Regions from separate parts of the Kocuria oceani genome, predicted to be linked through region 2. Evidence: riboswitches for the same ligand, from Rfam matches in the RefSeq annotation. Region 2 holds a riboswitch; each other region holds the start of a gene.
What was found. A riboswitch is a leader RNA that binds a small molecule or an ion and turns the genes downstream of it on or off. The one in region 2 is predicted to bind cyclic di-AMP.
Positions count from the first base shown of each region.

Region 1: another riboswitch for cyclic di-AMP. It lies ahead of PU704_RS15060 (C40 family peptidase); the one in region 2 lies ahead of PU704_RS14845 (NlpC/P60 family protein).
Region 3: another riboswitch for cyclic di-AMP. It lies ahead of PU704_RS18270 (C40 family peptidase); the one in region 2 lies ahead of PU704_RS14845 (NlpC/P60 family protein).
Region 4: another riboswitch for cyclic di-AMP. It lies ahead of PU704_RS11395 (C40 family peptidase); the one in region 2 lies ahead of PU704_RS14845 (NlpC/P60 family protein).

Region 1 is NZ_JARAMH010000015.1:32,699-36,681, reverse strand. Features, by position in the region: gene PU704_RS15065 (four-helix bundle copper-binding protein) at 73-483, opposite strand; cyclic di-AMP (ydaO/yuaA leader) riboswitch at 1,080-1,271, shown strand; gene PU704_RS15060 (C40 family peptidase) at 1,277-1,948, shown strand; gene PU704_RS15055 (C40 family peptidase) at 2,224-3,090, shown strand; gene PU704_RS15050 (IS256 family transposase) at 3,550-3,983, opposite strand, start outside.
Region 2 is NZ_JARAMH010000014.1:88,761-92,743, reverse strand. Features, by position in the region: gene PU704_RS14850 (alpha/beta fold hydrolase) at 1-477, shown strand, start outside; cyclic di-AMP (ydaO/yuaA leader) riboswitch at 954-1,139, shown strand; gene PU704_RS14845 (NlpC/P60 family protein) at 1,145-1,645, shown strand; gene PU704_RS14840 (pyridoxal phosphate-dependent aminotransferase) at 1,852-3,051, shown strand; gene PU704_RS14835 (2-hydroxyacid dehydrogenase) at 3,048-3,983, shown strand, end outside.
Region 3 is NZ_JARAMH010000027.1:10,831-14,813, forward strand. Features, by position in the region: gene PU704_RS18265 (MBL fold metallo-hydrolase) at 51-1,460, opposite strand; cyclic di-AMP (ydaO/yuaA leader) riboswitch at 2,148-2,328, shown strand; gene PU704_RS18270 (C40 family peptidase) at 2,334-3,011, shown strand; partial or broken gene PU704_RS18275 (helix-turn-helix domain-containing protein) at 3,099-3,386, opposite strand; gene gnd (phosphogluconate dehydrogenase (NAD(+)-dependent, decarboxylating)) at 3,652-3,983, opposite strand, start outside.
Region 4 is NZ_JARAMH010000009.1:18,297-22,279, reverse strand. Features, by position in the region: gene PU704_RS11405 (hypothetical protein) at 1-203, opposite strand, end outside; gene PU704_RS11410 (NUDIX hydrolase) at 1-19, shown strand, start outside; gene PU704_RS11400 (C40 family peptidase) at 370-1,302, opposite strand; gene PU704_RS11395 (C40 family peptidase) at 1,604-2,293, opposite strand; cyclic di-AMP (ydaO/yuaA leader) riboswitch at 2,299-2,488, opposite strand; gene PU704_RS11390 (metal-dependent transcriptional regulator) at 2,839-3,528, opposite strand; gene serC (phosphoserine transaminase) at 3,736-3,983, shown strand, end outside.

The DNA.
Region 1 (3,983 bases), on a different contig from region 2:
CGCCGATCCCAGCCGGCCACGGGCCTTCTCACCGCCTCCGCCGCCCGGGTGATGGGTCAGCGCAGGTTCTGCTCAGCCCAGGGAGGCGACCAGCTCGGCGCAGGCGGCCTCGCAGCGCCGGCAGGCCTCAGCACAGATCCGGCAGTGCTCGTGCATGTCCGCGTGCTTCTCGCACTCATCGGCGCACGCCTTGCAGGCCATCTGGCAGGCCCGGATCGTATCCAGGGTGATGTTGGCGTCGTAGCCGGTGTGCCGGGAGAGCACCCGCCCGGTGACCTCGCACAGATCCGCGCAGTCCAGGTTGGTGCGGATGCACTTGGTCAGCTCCGCGACCATGTCCTCGGACAGGCACGCATCGGCGCAGGCGGTGCAGGTCTGGGCGCACTCGAAACAGGCCTCGATGCAGGCGGCCAGCTTCTCCTTGTCCACCCCACCGAGGTCCTTCGGGTAGGTCTCCAGCATCGCGCTCACGTGATGAGTCATGACTTGCTCCTTCATCGGTTCAGCAGGAGACGAACCGGCCGGAGCCAGCCCGCCATGTCATCGACCGTAGACTGCCGTTTCCGTGTGACGCGCCCCGAAAGTTTGAAGATTTGATGAAGATCAACACCTCAGTGGTGCGCAACTGCATCCCATCGACTGACTTGCACATCGGTGCAGCGGGCCGAATATAGAGATTCCGTGAAGAAATCCCGCCGTGCACCTCGAAAAGGCGCCCCGAGACCTTCCCAAACTGTGAGCCACCTCGAAGATTCCCTCACGGAACCTTGGTACTTGCCCAAGCAACGCTGGAGACTACGCGTAGTCCTAGGCCCCTTGTCGTCGTCGACTGTGTCCAGCGAAATGCGCGCCACGATGCCATTTTGCCTAGTCATCCGGTCCCGGGTCGGCCAATAGCTGGGTGACGAGGTCCACTGGGCGACGAACCTATCTCTTCCGGAACGAGCCTTCCCGGGGCCGGGAGTCCGGCTTCTCAGCCCCGGCCGAGGGAAGAATCCAGGCCGTGACCTAAACGTGACACTTTCGTTATGGATGGGCTACTGTCCACTGCGTGCCGATGATCGATCTGGTCGGCGCCCTCGTGCACATCGCCGAATTCTGCCGGTGCCCGGGGTCCTTGAAGAGATATCGCTTGGCAGAAGCGGGGGAACCATTTTCGGTCCCGGTGATCCGGGCCTTGGGGTTAAGTCGCCCAGGACGCATGCGTCCGGGGTGGCCGGGTGTCTCCCACCCGCATCCGACAGCTCACCTCGTAGGCAAAGGGAGGAACTCACCCATGTCGCTTTTCAAGCAGAACACTGCCCGCCACCGCGCCGGAATCACCTCGAGTGCGGTGCGCAACACCACGATCGCCGCCGCCGCCGGTGCGGCACTCATCGGCTCCATCGCCCCGGCCCAGGCCTACGCCGAGATCCCCGTAGCCTCCAGCACCACCTCGTGGGCGCCCGTCGCTTCTTCGGCGGCCAACTTCGCCACCAATACCTACCAGGCTCCGGCCGCTGCCCAGCCCGTGGCCACCCCGGCGTCCCAGGCCTCGGCGCCCGAGCAGACCGCCACCACCGCGAGCCTGTCGACCCAGTCCGCGGACATCACCCCCCTTGGGGCCGATTCCTCCTCCGCCGGCCTGGTGGCCACTGCCATGCAGGGCGAGGGCACCGGCTACGTCTGGGGTGGCACTGCCTTCGGCGCCTGGGACTGCTCCGGGTTCACCCAGTGGGTCTACGCCCAGAACGGCATTGACATCCCCCGCACCAGCTACCAGCAGATCGCCGCAGCCACCCCGACCGCCAACCCCCAGCCCGGGGACCTGGTCTCCATGCGTGGCGGCGGGCACATTGGGATCTACATCGGTGGTGGCAAGATAATTTCGGCGCTCAACCCCATCCAGGGCACCTTCGTCCACTCCGTGGACGCCATGCCGGTGGACGGCTACTACACCTACCGCTGACCCGGCTCGCCCTCCGCAACGACCGGGGTCGTCGCGGAGGGCCCTGGGCACTCCGTCTGCTGCGCATGAGAGTCCCAGCCTCTCCGCACGAGCTTCTCGTCCTTTACGGACACCGCACCTCTCCTCCACTCATCCGCCGTGCACGGTACTCCTGATCCGGATCGCCGCACTGCCGGCCACCGTGACACCTCGCACCCCTGCCCGGGGTAATCCGTGCTGTCACCGCACCGTTCCGGTAGATCTGCCCGGCCCTCCAGAAAGCCTCCTGAATCCCCATGACTCGTGACGTGAACTCCTCCAACGGCATCGGCTCGTTGTTCACCGGCAAGGCCCGCACCGTGGCCGCCGTCGCGGCCTTCTCGGGCCTGGCCCTGGCCACCACCGTCTCCGTGCAGGCCGCCCCGGCCCAGGAGGGCGCCGCTACCGACGCCCCGCTGTCGGCCGTCGCCGCAGCCACCCCGTCGGCCGCCCCCACCGTGTCCCTCGAACCGGTCGCCCACGTGACCAAGACCGAGCAGAAGACCGCGAAGGTAGAGCCCAAGGCCGAGGCCCCGAAGCCCGTGGTCGCCCCGCAGCCGGCCGTGCAGGCGGCCTCTGTGGTGCAGGCAGCTCCCGCCGTGGCCCAGGCGGCTCCCGCGGCCCAGGCCGCCCCTGCGCCGAAGCCCGTCGTCACCCCGGTACCCGCCCCGGTGGTTCAGGCCGCACCCGTCGTCGAGGCCCCGAAGCCGGTCCCGACCCCGGTTACCGCCCCGGCGCCCAAGCCCGCCCCGGCGCCGGCGGCCGAGCGCACCCTCGCCCCGCAGAGCTCCGCCTCCGGCAAGGGGGCCACCATTGCCTCTGCGGCCATGGGCCAGCTCGGGGTAGGACAGGACTGCACCGCAGCGGTGAACAATGCCCTGCGGGCCGCTGGCATCACCTTCCGGGGCTGGCCGGCTGATTACTTCACGCTGGGCACGCAGGTCTCCGCCGGCCAGGCGCAGCCCGGCGACCTCGTCTACTACGCCGACGGCGGCATGGGCACGGCCCACATCGGCGTGTACATCGGTGGCGGCAAGGCCGTCCACGGGGGCTGGAACGGCGGCAGCACCGTCGTCGACAGCGTCAACGTGGGTTCCGGGCCCACCTACATCCGCGTGCGCTGAACCCGGACGAACACAGTCTCCGGGTGTGCGGTTCCTGATCGGCCAGACAGGTTCCGCGCACCCGGTCTTTCACTATCTTGGTGGGGCGGCTGACACCTGTCCCGGTGACTCACTGCAGGAGCGCGGCATGCTGGCCTTGCGATGGCCCTGCGGTGGCTGTGCTGGGCACCATCACTTGGCCCAGTGGTGAGGGGACATGCCTGGCTTGGTGGCTGGAACGAGAAGTAAAATCGAGGGGCAAGCCTGGCGTATTCCCAAGATGGATCGGGCAAGGATCCAGAGCGAAATTGCTCCCGCTCAAGGGCAACGTCAGGAGTTGGGGACAACCACCCTGCACGCACCGCAGACTGCGCGGTGGAGTGCTCCTCGACTGAGGGCGCGCCGACCCTCCTCGCAGAGGGGCGCGCCCTCCTTGTGGTCAAGCCCCCGCGAGTGGTGTAGCGATCCTTCGTGTAAGGGTCAGGCGGTGAGTGCGGTCAGGGGGTCGGTGGCCACCTCGCTTCCGGTGTCGGCGACGGTGGTGAGCCGGCAGCGGGTGAGGACCTCGAGGCCGAGGTAGCGGCGGCCCTCGGCCCACTCGTCGGTCTGCTCGGCCAGCACGGCCCCCACGAGGCGGACGATGGCTTGCCGGTTGGGGAAGATCCCGACCGCATCCGTGCGGCGCCGGATCTCCCGGTTCAACCGCTCGGCGGGGTTGTTGGACCAGATCTGGGCCCAGACGTCCTTGGGGAAGCTCGTGAACGCGAGGATGTCCTCACGGGCCTGCCCCAGGTGCTCGGCCACCGCTGGCAGCTTCTCGGTGACGTAGTCGATCAGGCGGTCGAACTGGGCGTGCACGGCTGCGGCGTCGGGCTGGTCGTAGACGCTGTGCAGCATGGCCTTCACGGCCGGCC
Region 2 (3,983 bases):
GCGGCCGAGTTCACCGCCGCCCGGCAGGGTCGCCGGGCACTCGAGGCCTACCTCGAGGAGCAGGTGCAGGCCATGACCGCGGCCGCCTCGGCGCCGGACGGCGACGTCGTCGAGCTGCTGCGCGCCATGCTCCCGCCGGTGGACCGGGCGGTGATGACCGGGGACTTCGCCGACTACGTCATGGGCGCGGCCGAGCACTCCCGGCGCCAGGGCATCGTGGGCTGGCGCGACGACGACCTGGCGGTAAACCGCCCCTGGGGCTTCGCCGTGGAGGAGATCGCCGTGCCCACCCGGATCTGGCACGGCCGGGAGGACCGCACCGTCCCCTTGGCCCACGGGGAGTGGCTCGCCGCGCGCATACCAGGCGCCTGGGCGCACCTGCTGGAGCACGAGGGGCACCTCTCCCTCGTGGCCCAACTCGACCGGGTCCTGGACAACCTGCTCGACGCCGCCGAGGTCGACGAGGGCGGGATGTAGGGCAGGCACGCCGGAAGGGTCCGCGAAGAGAACCGACCCACACCGGCGGTCATGACAAGCGCCATAATTTCTTTTAGCGAATTCTTGTTTGAACCTTGTGACCCACAAAGATGTCGCCCTTTCCGCCCCTGCCAAGGAGCCGCTCACGTCGGCCGCCTAATGCTCCGTGAAGCATTCCCCGCGGTTTCTCGCGCCATAACGCGCGTGTCACCCCCGGACGCCCCGCCCCAGGGCAGAGGCGGACTCGCCAGCGGACACGAGTGGAACAGAGCCCCAGGTCAAGCCCACTTTTGTCTTGAGATGCGCCTACCAGAGGATCCCCGTCGGCGCCCCTCCCCAAGCAGCTTCGCGCGAACGCGAAGGCTCACGGCCGGATTGCAGCAGATTCCGAGACACGCCCGTGATGAAAACGAGACTTTCTCGTTACTTTTCGATTAGTGTTCTCTCCGTGCCGATTCCCCCACTTATCGGCACCCCCGTGCACATCGCCGAATTCTGCCGGTGCCCGGGGCCCCCTGAACACATCGCTCGGCAGAAGCGGGGGAACCAGAAACGGTCCCTCCCCTGGGACCTAGGGGTTAAGTCGCCAGGGCCTCCACCCTGCGACCGGGTGTCTCCCACCCGCATCCGACAGCTCACCTCGCAGGCAAGAGGGAGGACATCACTCATGCCCATCTTCCACTCCCGCACGCCCCGCCACCGCGCCCAGCGCGCGTTCCCCCTGGGACGCACGGCGACCATGGCGGTCGCCGCCGGCGCCATGGCGCTCGGCAGCGTGGCTCCGGCCCAGGCCGCCCCGGCCGCAGCCCCCCAGCAGCTCCTCAGCATCCAGTCCCAGTCCGGCAAGGCCGCGACCATCGCCGCCGCGGCCAAGAGCCAGCTCGGTGTGGGTCAGGACTGCACCTCTCTGGTCACCAAGTCCCTGCGTGCGGCCGGGATCAACCACCACGGGTGGCCGGTCTCCTACCTGAATCTCGGCCACCGGGTCTCCGCCGCCCAGGCCCAGCCCGGTGACCTGGTCTACTACGCCAACGGCGGCATGGGCTTCGCCCACATCGCCGTGTACATCGGCGGCAGCAAGGCCGTCCACGGCGGCTGGAACGGCCACCAGACGGTCATCCAGACCGTCCACGTCGGCTCGGGACCCGTCTACATCCGCGTGCGCTGACCCCACGCATGTGAGCGGGAGCGCGGTTCCGACGGAACCGCGCTCCCGCTCACATCGGGACGACGTCTGGAACGGGGAAACCCCACGGCACTGCTCCCTGTCGGAATTGGTTACCGCACCACCCTTCACAGCCTGATATATGAGTCGTATGCTCAGGGTGGATCCGCCCACGGATCGACCGCCAACTCGACGAGGAGTGGAACAGCATGCGAGAACTCGCGCACCGGCTCGACCGGCTGGGCACCGAAACCGCCTTCAGCGTCGCCCAGGCCGCGGCCGCCTGGAAGGCGCAGGGGAACCGCGTGTACCCCTTCCACCTCGGCGACATCAACATCCCGACGGCCCCGCACATCATCGAGGCCATGAACCGGGCCATCGCCGACGGCTACACGGGCTACTGCCCCGGCCCCGGCATCCCCCAGCTGCGGGAGGCCCTCGCCGAGGACCTCGGCTCGCGCCGCGGCATCGACCTCACCCCCGAGAACATCGTCGTGATGACCGGCGGCAAGCCCGTCATCACGAAGTTCCTGCAGGCGGTCATGAACCCAAGCCAGGAGGTGCTCTACCCGAACCCCGGCTTCCCGATCTACGAGTCGCAGATCGAGTACCTCGGCGGCACGGCGGTGCCGTACCGCTACCTCCCCACGGAGAGCGGCTTCGCGATCGACCTCGACCAGGTGCGCGCCTCGATCACCTCGAACACGGTCGCCATCATCTACAACGACCTGCAGAACCCCATCTCGGCCGAGTCGACGGCGGCCGAGCGCGAGGCCATCGCTCAGCTGGCCCAGGAGCACAACCTCTGGGTGCTCTCCGACGAGGCCTACTTCGAGACGCGCTACGAGGGGGTCTCGAGCTCGATCGCGTCGCTCCCCGGCATGGCCGAGCGCACCGTCATCCTGTACACGTTCAGCAAGAAGTTCGCCATGACCGGCTCGCGCCTCGGCTGCGCCGTCGCGCCGCCCGAGATCGCCAAGGTGCTGAGCACCCTCAACACCAACGACGAGTCCTGCACCACGCACTACGTGCAGTGGGCCGGCGTCGAGGCGCTCCGCGGCCCCCAGGAGCCCGTGCAGCAGATGCTCGACGTCCTGCGTGAGCGCCGAGACGCCGCCTGCGAGCTCGTGAACGCGACTCCCGGCATGCACGTTGCCGTGCCGCAGTCGACCTTCTACCTGTTCCCGGACGTCACCGCCGCCATGGAGCGCATGGGGTACACGGCGGTCGGCGACTTCGCCACGGCGGCGCTGCACGAGACCGGCGTCTCCTTCTGCACGAGGGAGCACTTCGGCCGGCGCCTGCCGGGTGAGGAGCAGCAGTACATCCGGCTCGCCTACTCGGGCATCGACGTCGCCGACATCCGCGACGGCCTCGGCCGCCTGTGCCAGTGGATCGAGTCGGCATGAGCCGGGTCGTCGTCACGGGACAGGTGCCCGACGCCGCCGTCGAGAAGCTTCGCGCCGCGCACGAGGTCGACGCCTGGCCGGGCCCGCAGTCGATCGACCGCGAAGAGCTCCTGCGCCGCGTGGCCGGCGCCGACGCCGTGGTGAGCCTGCTGACCGAACGCGTCGACGCGGAGCTTCTCGACGCCGCCGGCCCGCAGCTTCAGGTGGTCGCGAACGTCGCCGTCGGCTACGACAACATCGACGTGCCGGCCTGCAGCGAGCGCGGCGTCGTGGCCACCAACACCCCCGGGGTGCTCACGGAGGCCACCGCGGACATCGCGCTGGGCCTCGTCCTCATGGCGACCCGCCGGCTCGGCGAGGGGGAACGGCTCATCCGCTCCGGCCAGGAGTGGAAGTGGGGCATGTTCTTCCTGCTCGGCAGCAGCCTGCAGGGCAAGACCCTCGGCGTCGTCGGCATGGGCGGCATCGGCCAGGCGACCGCGCGCAGGGCCAAGGCCTTCGGCATGGAGATCGTCTACCAGTCGCGCAGCGAGATCGATCCCGGGGTCGCCGCCGAGCTGGGCGCCCGGCGGGTCGAGCTCGACGAGCTGCTGGCCGTCTCCGACGTCGTGTCGCTGCACTGCCCCTACGGGCCCGCCACGCGCCATCTGATCGGCCCCGAGCAGCTGGCGGCGATGAAGGACACCGCGTACCTCGTCAACACCGCGCGCGGACCGATCGTCGACGAGGCGGCGCTCGCGTCCGCGCTGCGCGAGGGCCGGATCGCGGGCGCCGGACTGGACGTCTACGAGCACGAGCCGCAGGTGCATCCCGACCTGCTGGAGCTCGACAACGTGGTGCTGGTGCCGCACCTGGGCTCCGCCACCGTGGAGACGCGCACCGCGATGGCGGTGCTCGCCGCCGACAACGTGCTCGCCGTGCTCGGCGGGGAA
Region 3 (3,983 bases), on a different contig from region 2:
CCGCAATCAGCGGGCGGCCCCTCCGGGCGCTCAAGGCTCGGTGTCCCCGGTCAGCCGGCGGGGGTGGTCTCCAGGGCGTCCTGCCGGGCGGACCAGGCGGCGTAGGAGCCCCCGAGCTCCACCACGTCGTAGCCGGCGTGGCGCAGGGTGGAGGCGACGACCGAGCTGCGCAGCCCGCTCTGGCAGTAGGTCACGATCGTGCCCTGCTGCGGGAGCCGGTCCAGGTTCCACAGGACCCGGCCGCCGTGCAGCTGGGTGGAGCCGGGGACGGAGCCGGCGGCGTGCTCGCTCACGGCGCGCACGTCCAGCAGCAGCGCCTTGTCGAAGGCCTCGACCTCCTCGGGGGAGACCAGCCGCGGGGTGGTCTGCGGCAGGCCCTCGATCCCGGTGACGTAGCCGGCCACGGCGTCGATGCCCACGCGCACCAGGTGGTCCCAGAACTCCTGGGCGGCCTCCTGGTCGGGCGCCAGCAGCACCAGCGGCCGGTCGTCGGCCTCGGGGTTCACGGCCCAGGCGCCGAAGGTCGCGATCGACTTCCCCGCCGGGATGTTCAGCGCCCCGGCCACGGTCCCGGTGTGCACCTCGTCCGCGGAGCGGGTGTCCACGAAGGTCACCTCGCCGGCCGCCAGCTGCTGGGCGACCTGCTGCGGGTCGAACTCGGGCAGGGGCGCCCGATCGCCCATGACGGCCGGCCCCCGGCGGTTCTGGTTCTTCATCCGGCCGAAGTAGAACGGGGCGTCCGGCTGGCCGTCGAGCAGCTCGGCGACGAAGCCGGCCTCGTCGTCGGCGGCCAGGTAGGGGCCCCACCAGGCGTAGAGCCGCTCGTAGCCCACCGTGGTGGAGGGGATCGCGCCCAGGGCCTTGCCGCAGGCCGAGCCCGCGCCGTGGCCGGGGAAGACCTGGACGTGGTCGGGCAGGGTCAGGAACTTCTCCTTGAGGCTGGCGAACATCTGCTGTGCGCCGAGAAAGCGGGTGTCCACGCCGCCGGCGGCCTCGTCCAGCAGGTCCGGGCGGCCCAGGTCGCCGGAGAACACGAAGTCGCCGGTGAGCAGGTAGCCGGGGGCGTCGGCGAAGGCGCCGTCGGTGACCAGGAAGGACAGGTGCTCGGGGGTGTGGCCCGGGGTGTGCACCGCGGCCACCACGATGTTGCCGATGCGGATCTCGTCGCCGTCGTGCAGGCGCGCGGCCTCGAACTCGTACTGCCAGTCCTCCCCGCCCTCGCCGGAGACGTGGATGTCCGCGCCGGTGGCCGCGGCCAGCTCGCGGGTGCCGGAGAGGTAGTCGGCGTGGATGTGGGTCTCGGTGACCGCGGTGATCTCCATGCCGTTCTTCGCGGCTGTGTCCCGGTAGACGTCGATGTCGCGGCGGGCGTCGACCACCAGCGCCTGGCCGGTGCGCTGGCACCCGATGAAGTAGCTGGCCTGGGCGAGGTCCTCGTCGTAGATGCGCTCGATCAGCATGAAACTCTCCTTCACGGAGTCAGTGGAACAAGGGTTCGGCGGAGGTCCCTCCGGCCATCTGCCCACCAGCGTAATACCCCCCGGGGTATGTTGCAAGTACCCCCCGGGGTACCTTGAAGAAGTGATGTTTGGCCTTTCCAGCGTTCCGTCGGCGTCGGCGAGCACGGCGGCACGTGAACTGAAGCGAGACCATCAACCAGGGAGAGCCGCTGCCCAGATTCGTTGGGGTGAGGCGACCCCCACCAGGCGGCACGGACGGCCCCTACGCGTGAAGATTCCGTGAAGCTATCCGCGCTTTCCGCCCCCGTGCGCTGGCATTTGAATGTGAGGTAGCTGGCACTTCATCCGTCAACAGGAGCGGGATTTCGCGTGCTACGGCCTCCGCGGGCCGGGGCCTTCCCTGGAGCGGCCGGGGGGCGCCCAGCAACGATCGACACATGCCGCCACCAAGGGGTGGCTTGCGAAATAGCAGGTCAAAACGTCCTTCGGGCTGCCACTGCGGACCGCGAGCTGGTCGGAGGACTGAGCCCCTCCACCCTTGCCGTCGGCTCTAGCTGAGGGGCAGGCTCTTCAGCGCCGACCCATGACAGTGAGCCAGATCCCTCCCCGCCTGCATCGTTATCAGTCCGTTATATTTACGCTATGGTCCTCTACGTGCCGATGGCCAATCTCATCGGCACCCCGGGCACTTCGCCGAATCCTGCCGGTGCCCGGGGTCCGCATCACAGAGACGACTTGGCAGGAGCGGGGGAACCACACACGGTCCCACCCCCGGGACCTAGGGGTTAAGCCGCCAGGGCCCCCACCCTGCGGCCGGGTGTCTCCCACCCGCATCCGACAGCTCACCTCGCAGGCAAAGGGAGGAACTCACTCATGCCCATGTTCCAGCGCCACACTGCTCGCCACCGCGCCCAGACCTCTTCGCGCCTGGTACGCAACACCACGTTGACGGTCGCCGCCGGCGCCGCAGTGCTCGGCTCCATCACCCCGGCCCAGGCCTACGCCGAGCTCCCCGCCTCCTCGGGGACCTCCTACGCCGCTCCCGTCTCTGCGGTGGCGACCCTCGCCACGACCACCGCCCCAGCGCCCACCACTCCCGCGGCCCCGGCCGCACCGGTCTCTGAGACGGAGGCCGCCCCGACGCCGCAGACCACCTCGACCTCGAGCCTCTCCACCCAGTCCTCAAACGTCTCCGAGCTCACCGGGGACTCCACCGCTGCCGGCGGCCTCGTCGGCACCGCGATGCAGGGCGTGGGCACCGGCTACGTCTGGGGCGGCACGGACTTCGGCGCCTGGGACTGCTCCGGGTTCACCCAATGGGTCTACGCCCAGAACGGCATCGACCTCCCGCGCACCAGCCAGCAACAGTGGGCCGCCGGCACCCCGACCACCAACCCGCAGCCGGGAGACCTCGTCGTCCAGAACGGCGGCGCCCACATCGGGATCTACCTCGGTGGCGGCAAGATGATCTCCGCGCTGAACCCCACCCAGGGGACCTTCGTCCACTCCGTGGACGCCATGCCGACGGACGGCTACGTCACCTTCCGCTGAATCTGGAATGCAGTCCCACAGTCGCCCATGACGGCGTGAGCCGTCACGGGCGACTGTGGGACTGCGGCAACACCCGAGGTGACGGACTCAGATCGCCGTCGCCTGCGGCAGCTCCCGGATCCGGCGATAGAGAGTGGCCCTGGACATCCCGAGGTCCCGAGCAACCTGAGTGGCCGGCTCCCCACCCTCGATGAGTCGCAGCGCGTTGCGAATCTGAGAATCCATAAACGTCTGGCGCCGCCCGCCGAGGTCCTTGCCGGCAGCCCTCCGCTTGGCCACCGAGTCAGTGATCCGCTCCCGCTTGATCTCCAGCTCCATCTGCGCCAATGCGGCCATGACGGTAAGGACCATCGAGCCCGGGACTGGCGCACGATCGGTGACAACTGAGCTGACTTGATGACCGCTATCCGGCCATATGTAAGGCCGGTCTACCTTTCTGATTCGCGACGAGGGAACTTTCCTCGTCCACGTCACCGACCGGTGCGGCCGTCCCGAGCCGTGTCGGTGTTGGTGCAGTAGTGGGAGGTCCGGCGGGTGGACGGAACCGTCAGCTTCTGGAGGCCCTACAGCGATTCCGCTGGCAGCCTGGTGCCGGCCGCGCACTGTGTTCCCGGTCTCCGCCGGGGTGGATGGCGCGGCTCTACTGCTCGGCGGGGTGGGCCGGGTCCTCACCGGGGCCAGCCTCGACATGCTCGGGCCCGGCCGCGGCGTCCTTGACGGCATGGCCACCGAACTGCTGGCGCATCGCCGCGATCATCTTCATCGCCGGGCCCTCGTCCTGGCGAGAGGCGAAGCGGGCGAACAGAGCGTTGGAGATGGCCGGAACCGGTACCGCCAGATCCAGGGCGGCTTCCACGGTCCACCGACCCTCCCCGGAGTCCTCGGCGTAACCGGCCAACCGATCGAGGTGCTCGTCCTCGTTCAGAGCGTTGACCGCCAGATCGAGCAACCAGGACTTGATGACCGAGCCCT
Region 4 (3,983 bases), on a different contig from region 2:
TGGAGCAGGAGCCCGGTGACCAGGCCCAGCACGATGCCGACACCGCCGAAGACGGACAGCCACATGGCGGCGTGGCCGACGAACGCGGCCACCACGAGGCCGACCACGATCCCGGGCACGGCGCCGCCGATCATGCCGTAGGCCATGTAGGCGTACTCACGGTCCAGGCTGGTGCGGGCGTTGCGGCTGAGGTCGGTGGCCATGGGTCCAGTCTATCGGCGCCGGGCGACGCGGGCCGGGCAGTGGCCGGACCGGTCGGCGGCGCGCACCGGGCACGGTGGGCGGGCGGCCGCCGGACGAGCAGCGGGTGCGCGGAACCTGTCTGGCCGACCAGGATCCGCGCACCCGAACCGATGTCCTCGCGTGCGGTCAGCGCACGCGGACGTAGATCGGGCCGGAGCCCACGTTGACGCTGTCGATGACCGTGGTGCCGCCGTTCCAGCCGCCGTGCACGGCCTTGCCGCCGCCGATGTAGACGCCGATGTGGGCCGAGCCCATGCCGCCGTCGGCGTAGTAGACGAGGTCGCCGGGCTTGGCCTGGCCGGCGGAGACCTGCGTGCCGAGGCTCAGATAGGAGGCCGGCCAGCCGTGGTGGTTGATGCCGGCGGCGCGCAGGGCGTTGGTGACCAGGGCCGTGCAGTCCTGGCCGACGCCGAGCTGGCCCAGAGCGGCCGAGGAGATGGTGGCGCCCTTGCCGGAGGCGGAGCTCTGCGGGGCGACGGTGCGCTCGGCCGCCGGGGCCGCCTGGACGGCCGGCTTCGGCGCCGGGGCCTGCTTCACGGCCGGCTGCGGGGCGGCCTGCACGGCGGGGGCGGCCGGCTGCGGGGCCGGGGCGGGCTTCGGGGCGGCCACGGCCTTCGGCGCCGGCTGCGCCACGGGGGCCACGACAGGGGCGGCCTGCACGGCGGGGGCGGCCGGCTGCGGGGCCGGGGCGACGACCGGCTGCGCCGCCGGCGTCGCTGCCGGCCGCTGGACGGTCTCGCGGGCCTCGGGCTCCGCCTTCTTCTCGGCCGCCTTCTTCTCGTTCTTTTCGGCCTTCTCGGTCTGCTTCTTCTCGGACTCGTCCTGGGCCTTCGTCACGTGGGCGACCGGCGCGAGGGAGACGGTGGGGGCGGCGGACGGGGTCGCCGCGGCCACGGCGGACAGCGGGGCGTCGGCGGCGGCCTCCTGGGCCGGGGCCTCGTGCGCGGAGACGGTGGTGGCCAGCGCCAGGCCGGAGAGGGCGGCGACGGCGGCCACGGTGCGGGCCCGGCCGGTCAGGAGGGAGGTGACGCCGGTCGAGGAGTTCAGGTCACGAGTCATGGGGGTTTCAGCAGGCTTTCTGGAGGGCCGGGCGAACCTGCCGGGAGACTGCGGTGACAGCACGGATCACCCCGCGCGCAGGCGCGCGGGGTGATCGATCTCCGGCAGCGCGGCCGTCCGGATGCGGAGGGCCGCGCACGGCGGGGGGAACGGAGGAGGGCGTCCGAAGGCGGACGGGGCGCACGGCGTCGGAGAGGACGGATGTGCGGGGGGGGGACCCGGGAGTGCGGGTCCGGGTGGTCCGGGAGGGACCGGGTGCCTCCCGCGGGGACCCTGGGGTCTCCGCGGGAGACGAGCCGGATCAGCCGATCCGGTAGTAGCCGTCGAGCTGCATGGCGTTGACGGAGTGGATCTGCGTGCCCTGCGAGGGGTTCAGCGCCGAGATCATCTTGCCGCCGCCGATGTAGATGCCCACGTGGCCCCCACCGTTCTGGGAGACGAGGTCGCCGGGCTGCGGGTTGGACACGGGGGTGCCGGCGGCGAACTGGGCCCAGGTGGTGCGGGGCAGGTCGATGCCGTTCTGGGCGAAGACCCACTGGGTGAAGCCGGAGCAGTCCCAGGCGCCGAAGGCGGTGCCGCCGTAGACGTAGCCGGAGCCGATGCCCTGCTGGGCGGTGCCCACGATGCCGCCGGCGGCCGCGGTGATCTCGGTCGTGGCGTTGGCCTGCGGGGTCACGCTCGCGGTGGAGACCGCCGGCTGCGCGGCGGGGGCCGGGGCCTGGTAGGCCGGGGCGGCGGGCTGCGCGGCAACGGGGGCCTGGTAGGCGGCGGGGGCCGGGGCCTGGTAGGTGTAGGAGGCCAGCGAGGCGGCGGCCGGAGCCGGGGCCGAGTAGGCGGCACCGGAGGCCGCGGGGATCTCGGCGTAGGCCTGGGCCGGGGCGATGGAGCCGACGATCGCGGCGCCGGCGGCGGCGGCGATCGTGGTGTTGCGCACGGCGTTCGAGGTGGTCTCGGCGCGGTGGCGGGCGGTGCTCTGCTTGAAAATAGCCATGGGTGTGTTCCTCCCTTTGCCTACGAGGTGAGCTGTCGGATTCGGGTGGGAGACACCCGGCCGCGGAGCGCATGCGCTCCGGCGACTTAACCCCAAGGCCCCGGATCACCGGGACCGGAAATGGTTCCCCCGCTTCTGCCAAGCAGTTTCTGTGCATGGGCCCCGGGCACCGGCAGAATTCGGCGATGTGCACGAGGATGCCGATCCGACCAGTGATCAGCACGGGTTGAACAATACATGACCGGTTACGGAAGTGTCACGTTTTGATCACGGCCGATCACGGAATTGCATCTCGGGCCGGACGAAAACCTGTGGATTATGTCGCTCCGGACTATCAGTGCGATCCGGCGGCGCACGGTGGAGCGAGGGTCCGGGCACCCCTGAACCCGCGGCTCACCAGGGCATTCGCCGCCGGCGGGGCACGGTCCGGCCGAACTGGCCGAAAGTGCCTTGTGAACGTCCCCACAAGGGTGGCCGGGTCTCGCGCAGGGCCCCGTGACCTGTCCCGTGACCTGCCCTCGGGCCGGGCACGACCCGACGGGCGCTCAGACGGCGAGGACCCGGATGGCCCCGGCCGTGCGCAGGTCGATCTCCGCGGACCGGCCGGTCTCGGCGACCTCGATCCGCACCCGCTGGCCCTCCACGCGGGCCCGAACGACGGCCCCGGTGAGCACGCCGACGTCGCTCAGCACGCCCAGCAGCGCGGCGTCGGCCTGCACCACCTCCGGCAGCAGCGCCACGGTGTGCGTCGCCTCCGGATCCGCGCGGGCGGCCTCCAGCAGGGAGGGGTGCCCCGCCGCCGAGGGGCTGTCCCCGACGCCCAGTGCGGCCAGGCCCGGGATCGGCGTGCCGTACGGGGAGTATCGGGGGCTGTGCAGCAGGTCCACCAGCCGCCGTTCGACCTGCTCGCTCATCACGTGCTCCCAGCGGCACGCCTCGTCGTGGACCTGGGCCAGGTCCAGTCCGATGACGTCGGCCAGCAGCCGCTCCGCCAGACGGTGCTTGCGCATCACCTGCACCGCGCGTTCGCGGCCCAGCTCGGTGAGGACCAGGGAGCGGTCGGCCCCCACCGTCAGCAGTCCGTCGCGCTCCATCCGGGACACCGTCTGCGAGACGGTGGGCCCGGAGTGGTCGAGGCGCTCGACGATGCGCGCCCGCATGGGCGTGATGCCCTCCTCCTCGAGCTCGAGCACGGTCCGCAGGTACATCTCCGTGGTGTCGATCAGATCGCTCATGCCTCAGTCATCCTTCGTCCGGCCGTCCGTCCCCGGGGATCCCGCCCGGTCCGGTCTTCCCGCACGAGCTTAGTCCGCGGTCCCCTGCCGCGGAGGGGACCGGGCCGCGGCGGGGCCCGGGTCCGGGTGGGGCAGAATGGGCCGGGGCCCGGCCGTGCACGCCCCTGCACCACCACCGCCGCGCCCGCCGCCCGCCGCACGTCCGTCATGAGGGAGCACCCGTTGTCCGCACACGTCACCATCCCCCAGCACCTGCTCCCGGCCGACGGCCGGTTCGGCGCCGGGCCCTCCAAGGTCCGCCCGGAGCAGGTCGACGCCGTCGCCCGGGCCGGGGCCGGGCTGCTCGGGACCTCCCACCGGCAGGCCCCGGTCCGGCGGCTCGTGGGCTCGGTGCGCGAGGGCCTGGCGCAGTTCCTCCGTCTGCCCGAGGGCCACGAGGTCCTGCTCGGCCTCGG